DNA from 4 places in the Microcoleus sp. A6-C6 genome. Region 2 is predicted to be linked to each of the others. Evidence: riboswitches for the same ligand, from Rfam matches in the RefSeq annotation. Region 2 holds a riboswitch; each other region holds the start of a gene.
What was found. A riboswitch is a leader RNA that binds a small molecule or an ion and turns the genes downstream of it on or off. The one in region 2 is predicted to bind cobalamin.
Positions count from the first base shown of each region.

Region 1: it holds a riboswitch for cobalamin, as region 2 does, so the genes downstream of both, cobG (precorrin-3B synthase) here and QUB52_RS13390 (hypothetical protein) in region 2, are expected to answer to the same signal.
Region 3: it holds a riboswitch for cobalamin, as region 2 does, so the genes downstream of both, QUB52_RS03550 (DUF1636 domain-containing protein) here and QUB52_RS13390 (hypothetical protein) in region 2, are expected to answer to the same signal.
Region 4: it holds a riboswitch for cobalamin, as region 2 does, so the genes downstream of both, QUB52_RS10475 (class I SAM-dependent methyltransferase) here and QUB52_RS13390 (hypothetical protein) in region 2, are expected to answer to the same signal.

Region 1 is NZ_JAUBVR010000083.1:18,569-21,712, forward strand. Features, by position in the region: gene cbiE (precorrin-6y C5,15-methyltransferase (decarboxylating) subunit CbiE) at 1-446, opposite strand, end outside; gene QUB52_RS24610 (hypothetical protein) at 667-1,359, shown strand; adenosylcobalamin-variant (AdoCbl-variant) riboswitch at 1,590-1,669, shown strand; gene cobG (precorrin-3B synthase) at 1,726-3,144, shown strand, end outside.
Region 2 is NZ_JAUBVR010000027.1:73,579-76,722, reverse strand. Features, by position in the region: gene QUB52_RS13400 (response regulator) at 1-600, opposite strand, end outside; gene QUB52_RS13395 (hypothetical protein) at 945-1,103, shown strand; cobalamin riboswitch at 1,134-1,280, shown strand; gene QUB52_RS13390 (hypothetical protein) at 1,748-2,905, shown strand; gene metE (5-methyltetrahydropteroyltriglutamate--homocysteine S-methyltransferase) at 2,918-3,144, shown strand, end outside.
Region 3 is NZ_JAUBVR010000004.1:75,724-78,867, reverse strand. Features, by position in the region: gene QUB52_RS03555 (serine/threonine protein kinase) at 1-1,714, opposite strand, end outside; cobalamin riboswitch at 1,857-2,003, shown strand; gene QUB52_RS03550 (DUF1636 domain-containing protein) at 2,026-2,436, shown strand; gene QUB52_RS03545 (Uma2 family endonuclease) at 2,595-3,144, opposite strand, start outside.
Region 4 is NZ_JAUBVR010000019.1:23,537-26,680, forward strand. Features, by position in the region: gene QUB52_RS10470 (metal ABC transporter substrate-binding protein) at 1-692, opposite strand, end outside; cobalamin riboswitch at 857-1,012, shown strand; gene QUB52_RS10475 (class I SAM-dependent methyltransferase) at 1,225-2,094, shown strand; gene QUB52_RS10480 (energy-coupling factor ABC transporter ATP-binding protein) at 2,275-3,123, shown strand.

The sequences.
Region 1 (3,144 bases), on a different contig from region 2:
GCACTCAACACCAGCAAGCGTGCACCGGGATAGAAAGCAAGGGCGATCGAGGCGATCGGGCGATTTGTTAAACTAAAAGTCTCAACATCCGCCAGCGCCCAACCCAAACGCGCGCAAATCAGACTAAAAGCCGATGCTGCGGGAATTATTGTCATTTCGGCGATCGGAATTTGGCGCGACAGCGTGACACCAATCCCGTGACACATCGGATCGCCACTTGCGAGCACGCAAACAGACTCTCCTCGACGGCTGATGATGCTGTCAACTGTTGTTTGTAGTGGTGAAGCCCAAATTAATTTTTCGCGGGTGTCGTCTGTTGGTAGCATTGCGAGGTGGCGCGCGCCCCCGACAACGATTTTAGATTGATCGAGTAGGGAAAGGGCGATCGGGCTCAATCCCAAAAGTCCGTCTTCGCCAATCCCCACCACCGAAAGCCATTTGTCCATTGAGTTTTTACTGTTAATTACAACTTATCAATTCTCAAGAATAATATGGGATTTTTATTCATAATTCTTGCTTCTACTTGCCTCATTCCCAGTCTTTCTGCTACTTTTTGCGACTCGATGTTTGGGCGATTCCCTACGGGATAGCTTCGCTTCACGCAGCTTGCGACAACATACTCAAAGCCAAGTTCATCAATAGATACAAAAAAAACCAATATTAAATATGAAGAAAAAAGAGAACGAAGTAATCGGGTTCGGCTGCGTAACTGCGATTGTTCTGTTATTCGGATTCACAGGTATTACGGTATGGGAGAACCGAGCATTTCTACGTCTAGTTGACGGTCCCCCTTGCCTTTACTACGATTCTTCGGAAGTAAATCCTTTAATTGTGGGTCAAACGACTAAGCTAAAAATCGCGAGTACCGACGACCCTTCAGGGTGTAATGTACGAAATACGCAGTCCGAGAAACAGTGGGTGTGGTCGTCTGACAATGCAGGAATCGTCAAAGTTTCCTCAAAGGGAATTGTGACTGGTATTGCGCCGGGAGAGTTTTCCGTCTTCGCAAAAAAAGGTGGAGAAGAAACACTCTCTATGTCCGGTATTGTTTACCCGCCTGATTGGACACTTCGGATTCTACCAGAAGTTGCAACCGTCCGCGTGGGCGATCGCATTACCTTTAAAATGTTTGTCTCCGATTCAAAGGGGAGATTGCTTCCGCCAGTAACTTATTTCCGATTTTCGACTACAGACTATCAGCAACCGATACCTGGTGCACCCAGCAAATCTCCCAATCTGGAGCCGTTGCTTGCTCAAACGCAATCAGCGGGCACATTTCAAGCGCTGCGACCGGGAACTGTTACTATTACTGGGGCAATGGGCGATCGCACTAGCCAAGCCAAATTAACCATAAAATAACAAGTATCGTTGCATTGGTATGAATCTGGGCCAGCGAATCAATTTAACTGAGTCCTGGATGCACTTTAACCAAAGAAACCGGGTTTTTTAGCGAATCTGCGGTCTGCAACCTTTATATTTTTGTAAAAAAGTCTGTTTCTCGCTATTCCTCTGAAAACTATACAAAATTAGCGGGCATTTGTTAAGAAAGTTGAGAATTTTCGCTGCGGGCGATCGACTTGTGATACATTTCTTAAACCTGAAAGCGGGAAAGTCCGGTGCAATTCCGGCGCTGTGCCGCAACTGTGAGAGTCAGAATGCCGATTTCGGGGCGCGTTTTGCGCGTTTACTTGTAGGTTCCCTGCGTCGCACGGGGAAGGAGATTATTTGTTAGTTTTGACTGATTTACCGACTTGTCCGGGCCTATTCTCCGGTTCTCGCGCCCGCGACGGAATATTATCGAGGATGCGGATTCCGGGGGGAATTTTAAGCGTACAACAATGTTGGTCGATCGCCAATTTAGTCGATCGCTACAGTACCGGCTGTTTGCAAATCACAAATCGCGCAAATTTGCAAATTAGAGAATTGCACTCAGAAATTCCCCCAGAAGTTTGGCAAGATTTGCAGGAATTGGGATTAGCGTCTCGCCGCGTTGAAGTTGACCCGATTCGTAATATGATGGCAAGCCCAACAGCAGGAATCGACAGACAGCAGTTACTCGATACTCGCCCCCTAGTGAAAGCTTGGGATGATTACCTGCAAACTCATCCTGAGTTATCGGAACTTTCCGCTAAATTCAGCATTGGTTTTGATGGCGGGGAATTAGTCTCAATCCGCAATTTACGGAACGATATTTTATTAGTAGCAGAAAGCATTCCGACAAATTATGAAATAGTTTTCCGCCTACATTTAAACAGCAATACAGCAATTATTCTCGAACAATCGCAAACTATTTCAGTATTAGCAGCCCTCGCTAATGTCTATCTGGAATACACCAAAAATCGGCCGCGAATTGAGGGCAAAAAACCGCGCTTGCGGCACTTGCTAGCCGATTGGGGCGTTGAAAGTTATCTCGAAAAAGTAGAGACAAAATTGCCGTTTCCCTTGAGGCGAAGCGCGATCGAACTTTCAGAAAGAGCGATCGAACCTAACGCCAATCTCGGCATCCACCGTCAGCAACAGTCGGATTTCTCCTACATCGGCATTGCCCTGCCTTTAGGCAAGCTAGAATCAAAGCAACTGCGGAATTTGGCAAACTTAGCCAAAAATCTCGCCAACGGCACTCTGAGGCTTACACCGTGGCAAAATCTGGTGATTTCCGACATCCCCAACTCCCAAGTTTCTGAGGTCAAACAGCAAATCGCCGATTTAGGATTGCACTCATCCGCAACTAACCTAGATTCCTGCTTAGTTGCTTGCGCCGGTAGCAGCGGCTGCGCGTCGGCGGCGACAGATACTCAAAGTCACGCCCTAGAAATGGCGAGGGATTTAGCGCAAAAACTGACGATCAACCGATCGATCAACATCCATTTCAGCGGCTGCGAAAAATCCTGCGCCCAACACCAGCCAATAGACATCACCCTAATAGGAATTCAGATTGAGCAGGGAAACCAGACGATCGCAGGTTACAACATTTATGTAGGTAAAAAAGACTTGCCCTTTGGACGGCAAATCTTCCCCGCTGTGACTGTCACCGAGATGCCCCGCGCGATCGAGCAAATGCTTCGAGTATATCAGCAGTTGCGAGAACATCGGGAGTCATTTGGCGAATTTTGCGATCGATGGGCGATCGACAAATTGCAGAAA
Region 2 (3,144 bases):
CAAAATTGCCCGGATTGTCTGGACTCGATTGCGATATTGGTTGGCATTCGAGTGACTCGGTTCAATTGCCAAAGCTTGCTGAAAAGCTGCTAAACTGGTATCATACAATTTAATGATTTGAGTGCTATATTTTGTCCAAGCATCGGCGCTACTTTGATACAGTTCGATCGTACTTAAGTTTAAAATACCGTATTCCGTCCAAGCGTCCGCTGAAGCTCGATCGAACTTAATATTGGCATTTAGTAACACTTTTTTGATCGTTGACAAAAGTTCCCTCGGCTGCCAAGGTTTGCTAACATACGCTTCGGCGCGATCGATCGCCCTGGAGAACAAAGCTAACTGCTGTCCCTTCCCGGTTAAAAATACGATCGGTATATTCCGAGTTTCGGGATTAGCTTTAATTAAACGGCAAACTCCGTAACCGTCCATGCGGGGCATTACGATATCTAATAATACTAAATCTGGGGAATTTCTTCCAACTTTATCCAGCGCTTCCACACCGTCTGATGCTTGAATTACATTTAATCCGCTGCATCTCAACTGATGTGAAATGCACTCCCGCTGGCTGCGGGAATCTTCCACCACTAAAACTGTACTCATCACTCCCACCCGGTTTCTGATGTAAACTTGTTCGCTGCTTCGAGTTGCCCTGATAAAATTATTTTACCCACATTGGATTATTTTGTTATCACTGGCGAGCTAGATTTACTCAAATTGCAACAAATCTTAAACTGGGAAGTGCAGGCGATATTGATCGCCAAATGCTGGTTGCCAATACGCGGACAATTGTTGAAGGTTTGGGTGGCAAATATTCGGCTTTGGCGTTGCTGATTTACGGTATGAACGGCTAAATATGCAAATCATAAAAACCATTGTCCACAAAGCTTCTGGATTTTTGCCTAATTCTTTTTCATACCCTGATTAAGCAACGCCGAATCTTAAAGATGCAGGCAAATGATTTCGATCGGGACTTACGCATCGAAACCAAAGAAACCGGGTTTTTGCCTAATTTGCTGGCTGGAACGAAGGATTTTGGTAAAAAACCCGGTTTCAAATCGCGCTTGCGTCCAAGATTATTGATGATATTCGATCGCCAGACTTGATTTTAGGGGTTGCATATTTTGAAAAATGTGCTATGGTATGACCTAATCGGTTCTTGTGGAGATCACCCACCAGAGGAAACGGGGAAAGTCCGGTGCGAACCCGGCGCTGTCCCGCAACTGTGATGAAGCGTATAGTCGTTTCTTAGTCAGGATGCCCGCCGATTGTATTGTTCAATTTAATCCATCTGCGAGGTACGGATGTCTTCAGCATTTTGTTTTCAATTCGATTCGATTTTAGAGACGCTGCGCGATCGGCTATTATGCTCCTTAACCCGTGAGAAACCTGTGGTGGAATTGGTTTCTAGGGCGACACAGTGAGTTAAAAAAGTTAGCCTCAACAGCATTATCTAGTTTTAGATGCAAGAAATATTACTGGGCTTTTGCCTGCTGTAATTTCTAACAGCTTTGTTATGGCTATGTTGGAAGTTCAGATAATTTTGTCTTGGATGCGTCACATTGCAATCTGATGGCATTGCTATAGAAAATTCAGCATCGGATACCCTTATTTTCCGACAAATTTTCTATGGAATGTCAAAAACTCAACTGGATAATTCAGAAAATATCAATAGTAAAAATTCAGTCAATTGCGATCGCTCTTTGTACTGATGACTCTATTTATTGATTAACCATACTTAGGAAAAATTATGTCAATTTCAACTGCAACCATTGGATATCCTCGCATTGGTAAAAATCGTGAAGTCAAGAAGGCACTAGAAGCCTTTTGGAGTAACAAATTAAATGCACATAATCTACTGCAAACAGTCAGAAAACTAGAAATAGAAAACTGGCAAACACAGCTAAAATCAGGTATATATCGCATCGGTGTTGGCGATACTACCCTCTACGATCATGTTCTGGATTGGACAGTTCGCCTGGGGTTAATCCCCGATCGCTTTCAGCATTTATCAGGTTTAGATCGCTACTTTGCAATGGCGCGGGGCAAAGAAGGAATACCGGCGCTAGAAATGACTAAATGGTTCGACACCAACTATCACTACCTGGTACCAGAAATTCCCTCAGAATGGCAGCCTGCCGATTTCAGCGACTTTCTAGAAACAGTTAATCGCGCTCAAACTTTATTAGGCGAAAAAGTAAGACCTATTGTCTTAGGCCCCATTACTTTACTGCGATTGAGTCGGTTTGATATACCCTTAAATGAAGCAGTTTCAAGATTGCTAGAGCGTTATATTGCGTTGCTGAAAGCATTAAAAAACTTGGGTATTTCTGAAGTTCAAATTCACGAACCTGCTTTGGTTATGGGGGATGCTGGCCAATTCAAAGAAGCCTTTGAGTCAACCTATAGTTCCTTCGCTGAAATTAAACTTCCCATCGATTTAGTTACTTACTTTGATGATTTGGGAGATACCTATCCTTGGGTGATGCAGTTACCAGTTGCTGCAATTAGCTTAGATTTCACTCGCGGACGCAATTTGGAATTGCTTAAAGAACAGGGATTTCCTGCTGATAAACGATTGGGTGTGGGAATTGTAGATGCTCGCAATATTTGGCAAATTCGTCCAGAAGAAGTGCTACCAGTGCTGCAAGATATTCAGCGAATTACGCCCGATATTGTAATTCAGCCGTCGGCATCATTGCAGTTTGTTCCCTACGATGCCGCACGGGAAACAAAGTTGCCAGAACCTCTCCGCAACGTGTTGAGTTTTGCCGAACAAAAACTGCAAGCTGTGAAGTTTTTGGCACGCAGTTTAGCCGGAGAAGAAACTGGAAGCGATCGCGCTAAAATTAGCGAGGCTTGGACAACCTTCGAGAAATTTAGCCCGACCAATATTGCCGTGCAGTAACGTCTAAAAAGCTTGACAACGAATGACTTTCAACGCAAATTATCCTACGGTTTGCGGCTATCAAAACAGATTTCTCTGCCCATTTTTCCCACTACAACGATCGGCTCGTTTCCTCAAACCCCGGAAGTGCGACAACTGCGGCTGCGCTACAAAAAGGGTGAATTGAATCAGGAAAACTATCAAACTGCGATCGACGCTCAAATTGCCGAGAGCATTAAAATTCAAGAAGAAATTGGGCT
Region 3 (3,144 bases), on a different contig from region 2:
GAAAAATCCTATAAACTATCATGCAACACAAATAAACTATCATGCAACATAAATTGCTTAGGAAAATAAAAAATGCTGCATTGAAAGCCTCATCGAATATCATTGCCACGAAAGAAAACAATGCAAACAATGCAAATAATAAAAATTGCCCGATAATAGCAATAATCATAGCCAAATTCCTATTCATCATACTTCCAAGTGCAGCTCCACATAAACTAAAGAATATCAGCGCAATTACCATCCCTATCGAGGCAGCAATTGATAGAATTGTATTGTTCGATAGGGGTAAATTACGAATAACTTCAGTAACAACAGACAAAACGAAAAAATATAAAATTAATCCTATTAGCGATCCTAATACTCCTCCTACCCAAGTTTTTTTATTTCCATGTGATTCTGCTAAGAGTGTGATTTCAGCAACTGCAAATCCATAGACTAAGCTCATAATAATACCCAAAGCAATCTCATAGTTGCTGCCCATACTAAATAGAAAGCCGAATAACACCAACCAGCAGATCAAAATCAGGTTGCCCTTAGACAATAAAGTAGTTAGTTTTGGTATAGGAAGGAGAGCTGTTGTGACTTTAATTTTGAGTTGATAAGTGTCGGGTTCGGAATTTGTATGGAAGATTATATAGCGCTCATAAGCTTGACTTGCCAACAATTGTTTGGTATCAACTAGGATTTTGACATCAAAATTATTGCTCTCAAATTTCTGCGGCTCAAACGAGATCCAAGGGTGATCGTAAGGTGTATGCGGCGGATCATTCGGATGCGGCGCGACTTCCCATCTGCCACAAAGCATTGTATCGGGAATTGGGTTGCTAATTGCGATGGTTTGTGTTATTGTTTCTCCATATTCTGTAGCGGCAAATTCCAGCGTATCGCGCTCAAGCCTCACTTTCGGCAAGCTACTAACATCCAGAGATTTCAGAACGGCTAAAGCCTCAGTCGCTGACTGATGTCGATCCTGCAATCTCGGTGCTACCATCCTGTCCAGCCAGTTCATCCAACCCTGCTGCAATGGCGGTACTAAATGCCGGAAATGAATGCTATAATTATCATCAATTAAGTTACCGACATCCACGGATTTTGTACCTGTTAATAGGCAAATCAGCGTCGCCCCCAAGCCGTAAAGGTCGGATGCTTGTGTTAATTGTCGGTTAAACATTTGCTCTGGTGGCATGAATCCCATTGTGCCTTTGACAACGCTGCTGGCGGCGATGTTTCCACCTCCTAAGCGGGCAAAACCGAAGTCTACTAAGTAAACATTTAACTCGTCATCGATTAATAAGTTCTCTGGTTTGATGTCGCGGTGGATTACGGACGGTTTTTGGGATTGCAGGTAAGCTAGAATTTCTAAAGTGGCGATCGCAATTTGTTTAATATCCGGCGGCGAGAAAGTCCGGGCGATCGCACATTCGGCATTTTTGTATTCCTGCACCATGCAAAATCCGCTGTCAGTCCCGAAAGCATCGAGATAGCGGGGAATTCCCGGGTGTGCGAGCTTTTTGAGCACTTTGATTTCTTGTTCGTAAGCATCGTATTCCGCCCAGCTAGCACCTAATTGGGCGAATTGAAATTGCTTAATAACAACGGGCTTATTTGTGTTAATTTTTGTAGCGAGATAGGTGACGCGCCCGCCCAGACTGTTGTATCCGAGTTCGCTGGTTAGTTGATAGCCGTGGGTGGAAAAGTCGGGGAAGGTGTTCATAAGGTTTGTAGTGAGGACTTCAGTCCGCAGAAATATCAGAGGACTAAAGTCCTTACTACGAACGGGGTTAATTTATGTGGGTAGATATTAAAAATCGCTGTTACCAACATAACTTTTTTGGGAAAGGGCGGCAAGTGTGGTAAGATTTGAATTTGCGATCGGTTCTAGCGGGGAGCAGCCGCCAGAGGAAACGGGGAAAGTTCGGTGCAAGTCCGGCGCTGTCCCGCAACTGTAATGAAATCCTTGTGGTTTCTCAAGTCAGAATGCCCGCCGATATCTAACTCACTTTTACACGCATCTACGAGGTATGGATGATGAATGGAACTAACACGGCTGTACGCACAAAACACTGTCTTTTAGTTTGTACTGCTTGCGCTAGTGTTTGGAAAGATGGCAAGCGCGAAGGTAAAAGTGGCGGCCAACAATTCATGGAAGATTTATCGAAACTCGCTAAAGATTGGAAGTTTTCAGATGAATTTGATATTCGGGAAGTTGAGTGTATGAGTGCTTGCAGTCATGCTTGTGCCGTGTCTTTTGCTGCTGCTGGAAAGTATACTTATTTGTTTGGTGATTTGCCTGCCAATGAGCCGGAAAGCGTCGAGGCTGTGCTTGAATGTGCGAGTCAATATTATGCTAAGCCGGATGGTTTGTTGCCTTGGTCTGAGCGTCCTCAAGCTTTGAAAAAAGGTGTTTTGGCGAAGATTCCACCGCTGGGAAATTAGAGATAAGGAACGAAAATTTGGCGTTGCTGAACTTGAGTATGAATTGACTTTTTTTACCATTGAGTAAAACATAGACTTTTTGGGTCGTTGAGGTTTTGGGTAGAACTTAATTCATACCGTCAATCAGCAACGCCAAGTCCTCACTAAGAACCTGCTGTTTATGCTTGCATTCTCAGCCAGCTAAACACTTGTTCGGCAGTGATACTCATGGGAATCATTTCGGGCACGGGAACGACATCGCTACCTTCGCAGAATTGCGGTTGTTGATTGGGTAAAAATACTAAAATTGATCGATCGCCTGGATCGACTAGCCATCCCAACTGACAATTATGTTGCAGACAGTGAATATTTTTTTTAGTTACGCGATTTGAGCTTTGTTGTGGCGACAGGATTTCGATCGCCCAATAGGGTGCAATTAGCACATCATCCAACGGTTCGCCGTTCTCATCAAATTGAATCTGTTCCCACAATAGTACCGCAACATCGGGAACAATCGATCGCCCGCCAAACGTACACCGCAACTCAGGAAAAGCATAAGCTATCTTGGGAGTTTCAGTCACACAATTAATTTCGTTGCAGCTTCTTAATTGCAATAGGCTGTGCTTTGTTTTCGGCATAGGTTTTTGGACGATCTCGCCTTCAATGTATTCGCTGGCTGGTTTCGTTTCTGGCCGTTTCAGAAATTCTTCAAGGGTAATGCGCTCAATT
Region 4 (3,144 bases), on a different contig from region 2:
TGTTTGAGTTTTTCGTCGATCGCCCGAATTTGTTCACTGTATTTGGCGGCATTTGCGTCATAGGTTGCAGCATTAGCCGGATCGATATTTCCTAAAGCCTTGCGAATATTATCAACATAAATCAAAGCATTTTTGGGCGACATCCAAGCATGGGGATTTGGTTTACCTTGATAGGCATCGCCAGCAATATTAACGGGTTGGACTCCCTCGCTCAAAGTAATGTGAGGAACCTTGGGAAAACTGTTATAAAATCGAGTTGCCCAGCGTTCTAAGCTCAAGCCATTGTCTAAAATTAAATCGGCTTTTTGCCCTCGTGTTAAGTCGCTGGGAGTGACTTCATAGCCGTGAATTTCCGCCCCTGGCTTGGTAATGGATTGAACAGTTGCCTTGTCACCGGCGACGTTCTCCGCCATGTCTGCTAGCACCGTGAAGGTGGTGAGAATAACTTTTTTGTCTTTTCGGGTCGAATCGGTGGCGGTTGGGCTAGAAGCTCGATTTTGATTGGTTGGAGGCTCAACCGTCGTCTGAGTGTTGCACCCGCTGACGCACACTCCCAGCAGCAGCCCCAACCCAATTATCTGATACTGTTTCCAAACGGGAGAGGAGAGGAGGGATAGGGGGAAAGGGCGAGATGGAGTGAGAATTTGAGGATTTTTGGGCATATATTTCAAAATGCTAGCTAAATTTGCCACAGATTACGGCAGACAGCCCGATCGACGATCGCTGATTTTCATAATCTTTTCATTTTTTGAATTTATCACAGAACCCCTAAAAATGAAAGAATTATGAAAAATGTGGTAAATGGGCGATCGCCCAACAGAATCAGTATTTTGTGAAATATCTAAAATAGTGCTAATATCTCGGCAGATCGATCGGCTCTGATGGAGAACAGCCATCAGACGCAAGGGGGAAAGTTCGGTGAAAATCCGGCGCTGTCCCGCAACTGTAATGAGATGATACTAGGATAGTTAAATCTCCGAGTCAGGATGCCCGCCGATTTGTTTACCTGTTGTTTTCATCTGCGAGGTATAGATGATGGTTAGTTCAGTATTTTTACAATTAATCTGCTGTTGTTGTCGGTTTGTCGATCGCGAATGACAAGGGAATTTTGGATTTTGTGGCAAAAGTTGAAAATTTCTGCCATTCAGTGCTATTAACATATATGCAAGCGCTGGGAAGAATTTCAACCCTCCCGGAAATCTTAAAATTTACCCGATTCTCTCCATGTCGAAGCAAACATCAATTTCTATTTCCAAAGTAACTCGCTACCAAAATGCAGCGCTGAATTACTATTTGGGGCTGACAGATTCGCCCTATCTTCATTACGGCTATTGGAAGACTCTGCCGGTTCCTGCTGATGAACTCACGATCGCACGCCTGCGCAACGCTCAGCAAGCTTACACAGATAAATTGTTAGATTTTATCCCCAAAGAAGTCAAGACTGTGCTGGATGTAGGATGCGGGATTGGTGGAAATGCGGCTTATTTGCTCGATCGCGCTTTTGCAGTGGAAGGACTCGCGCCCGATCCGTTCCAACAACAGCGCTTTCTCAAGTGTACAGGCGATCGCGCCATCTTCCACCTCACCAAATTTGAAGACTTCCAAGCCACCCACTCCTACGATTTGGTTCTCTTTAGCGAAAGTAGCCAATATATGTCTGCTGTCGATATAGCTAAAGGTGCGGCGACTGTACTCAATCCTGGAGGCTACGTACTGCTTGCGGATATGATGCGATCTAATCCTAATTATACAGAAGGAATGTTTTCTAATTGTCATGTTGTCAAAGAGCTGGAAACTGCATTAATGCAAGCGGGGTTTAATTTAGTAAAAGCTGAGGATATTTCCACTCATATTTTACCAACAATTGACCTATATGTCGATACTTTCCGCAGGTATGGACTGAACACAATGATTTATGTTGCGGATTTAATTTCGATCGCAGTTCCGCCAATTCATAAATTCCTGCGTTGGATATTTCGTCGCTGGTTTAAAAAATTGGTGGTTGAAGGATTGGAGGCGAGTCAACTTTTTGAACAGCATCTTTGTTATGAGATTCAACTTTGGCAGTTGATAGAAAAAGATAAACGCGGTTAATAGAAGAATCGGCGGTTGAAACCGCGTCTATACAGACAAAACCCGCCTCCGCGGGTTGAAGAAAAGCCCTTAAAATTACGTTATCTTCTTCAGTCCGCGGAGGCGGACATCGTTTATATAGTCGCGAATTCCATTCGCCGTCTTATCTTATCTTATCTTATCTTATCTAATTATCAATATATGTCTCAATCAATTCTCGAATTCGATCGCACTTCCTACTCATATCCCTGCGGTTCGCGAGTAGCAATTCAAGATTTAAGCCTCAAAATCCCCGCTGGGAAGCGCTGCGGACTCATCGGTCAAAACGGCTGCGGCAAAACCACCTTGTTTCTGCTAGCAAATGGCTTGTACCAACCGCAACATGGCATGATTAGCTGGGAAGGCGAACCCTTCCGCTACGATCGCAAATATCTCACGCAACTGCGCCAACAAATCGGACTCGTCTTTCAAAATCCCGAACATCAATTAGTCGCTTCCACAGTAGAAGAAGATATCTCCTACGGATTGTACAATCTAGGATTGCCGGAATCTGATATTGCTGAAAAAGTGGAAAAGGCGATCGAGCAATTCAACTTAAGCGAACTCGCCCGCGAACCAATCCATAACCTCAGTTTAGGACAAAAAAAGCGCGTTTCGATCGCAGATATCATGATTCTCAAACCCAAACTCCTGCTGTTAGACGAACCTACCGCCTATCTCGATCCGCGCCACACCAAACAACTCATCGGTTTGCTGCAACAAATCCACGCAGCCGGAACTACCATCCTTTTAGCAAGTCACGACCTCGATTTCATCTACCGCTGGGCTGATTGGGTGTTTGTGATGGATCGCGGAAAATTGATTCTAGAAGGAACACCGGAAACCGTTTTTGCTCAGCGGGATGTCTTGGAACAATTGCAGCTTGGCGTACCGCTGGCGATCGAGCTAATCGACCAAATAAAGGCGATATTTGAGAAAAATGATAACTCAAAAATGCCCGCTTTCGAGGAATTGCAACAACAAATTTTAGACACGCGCCGACGACTTTAATCTTCAACCTGCGGAGGCAGG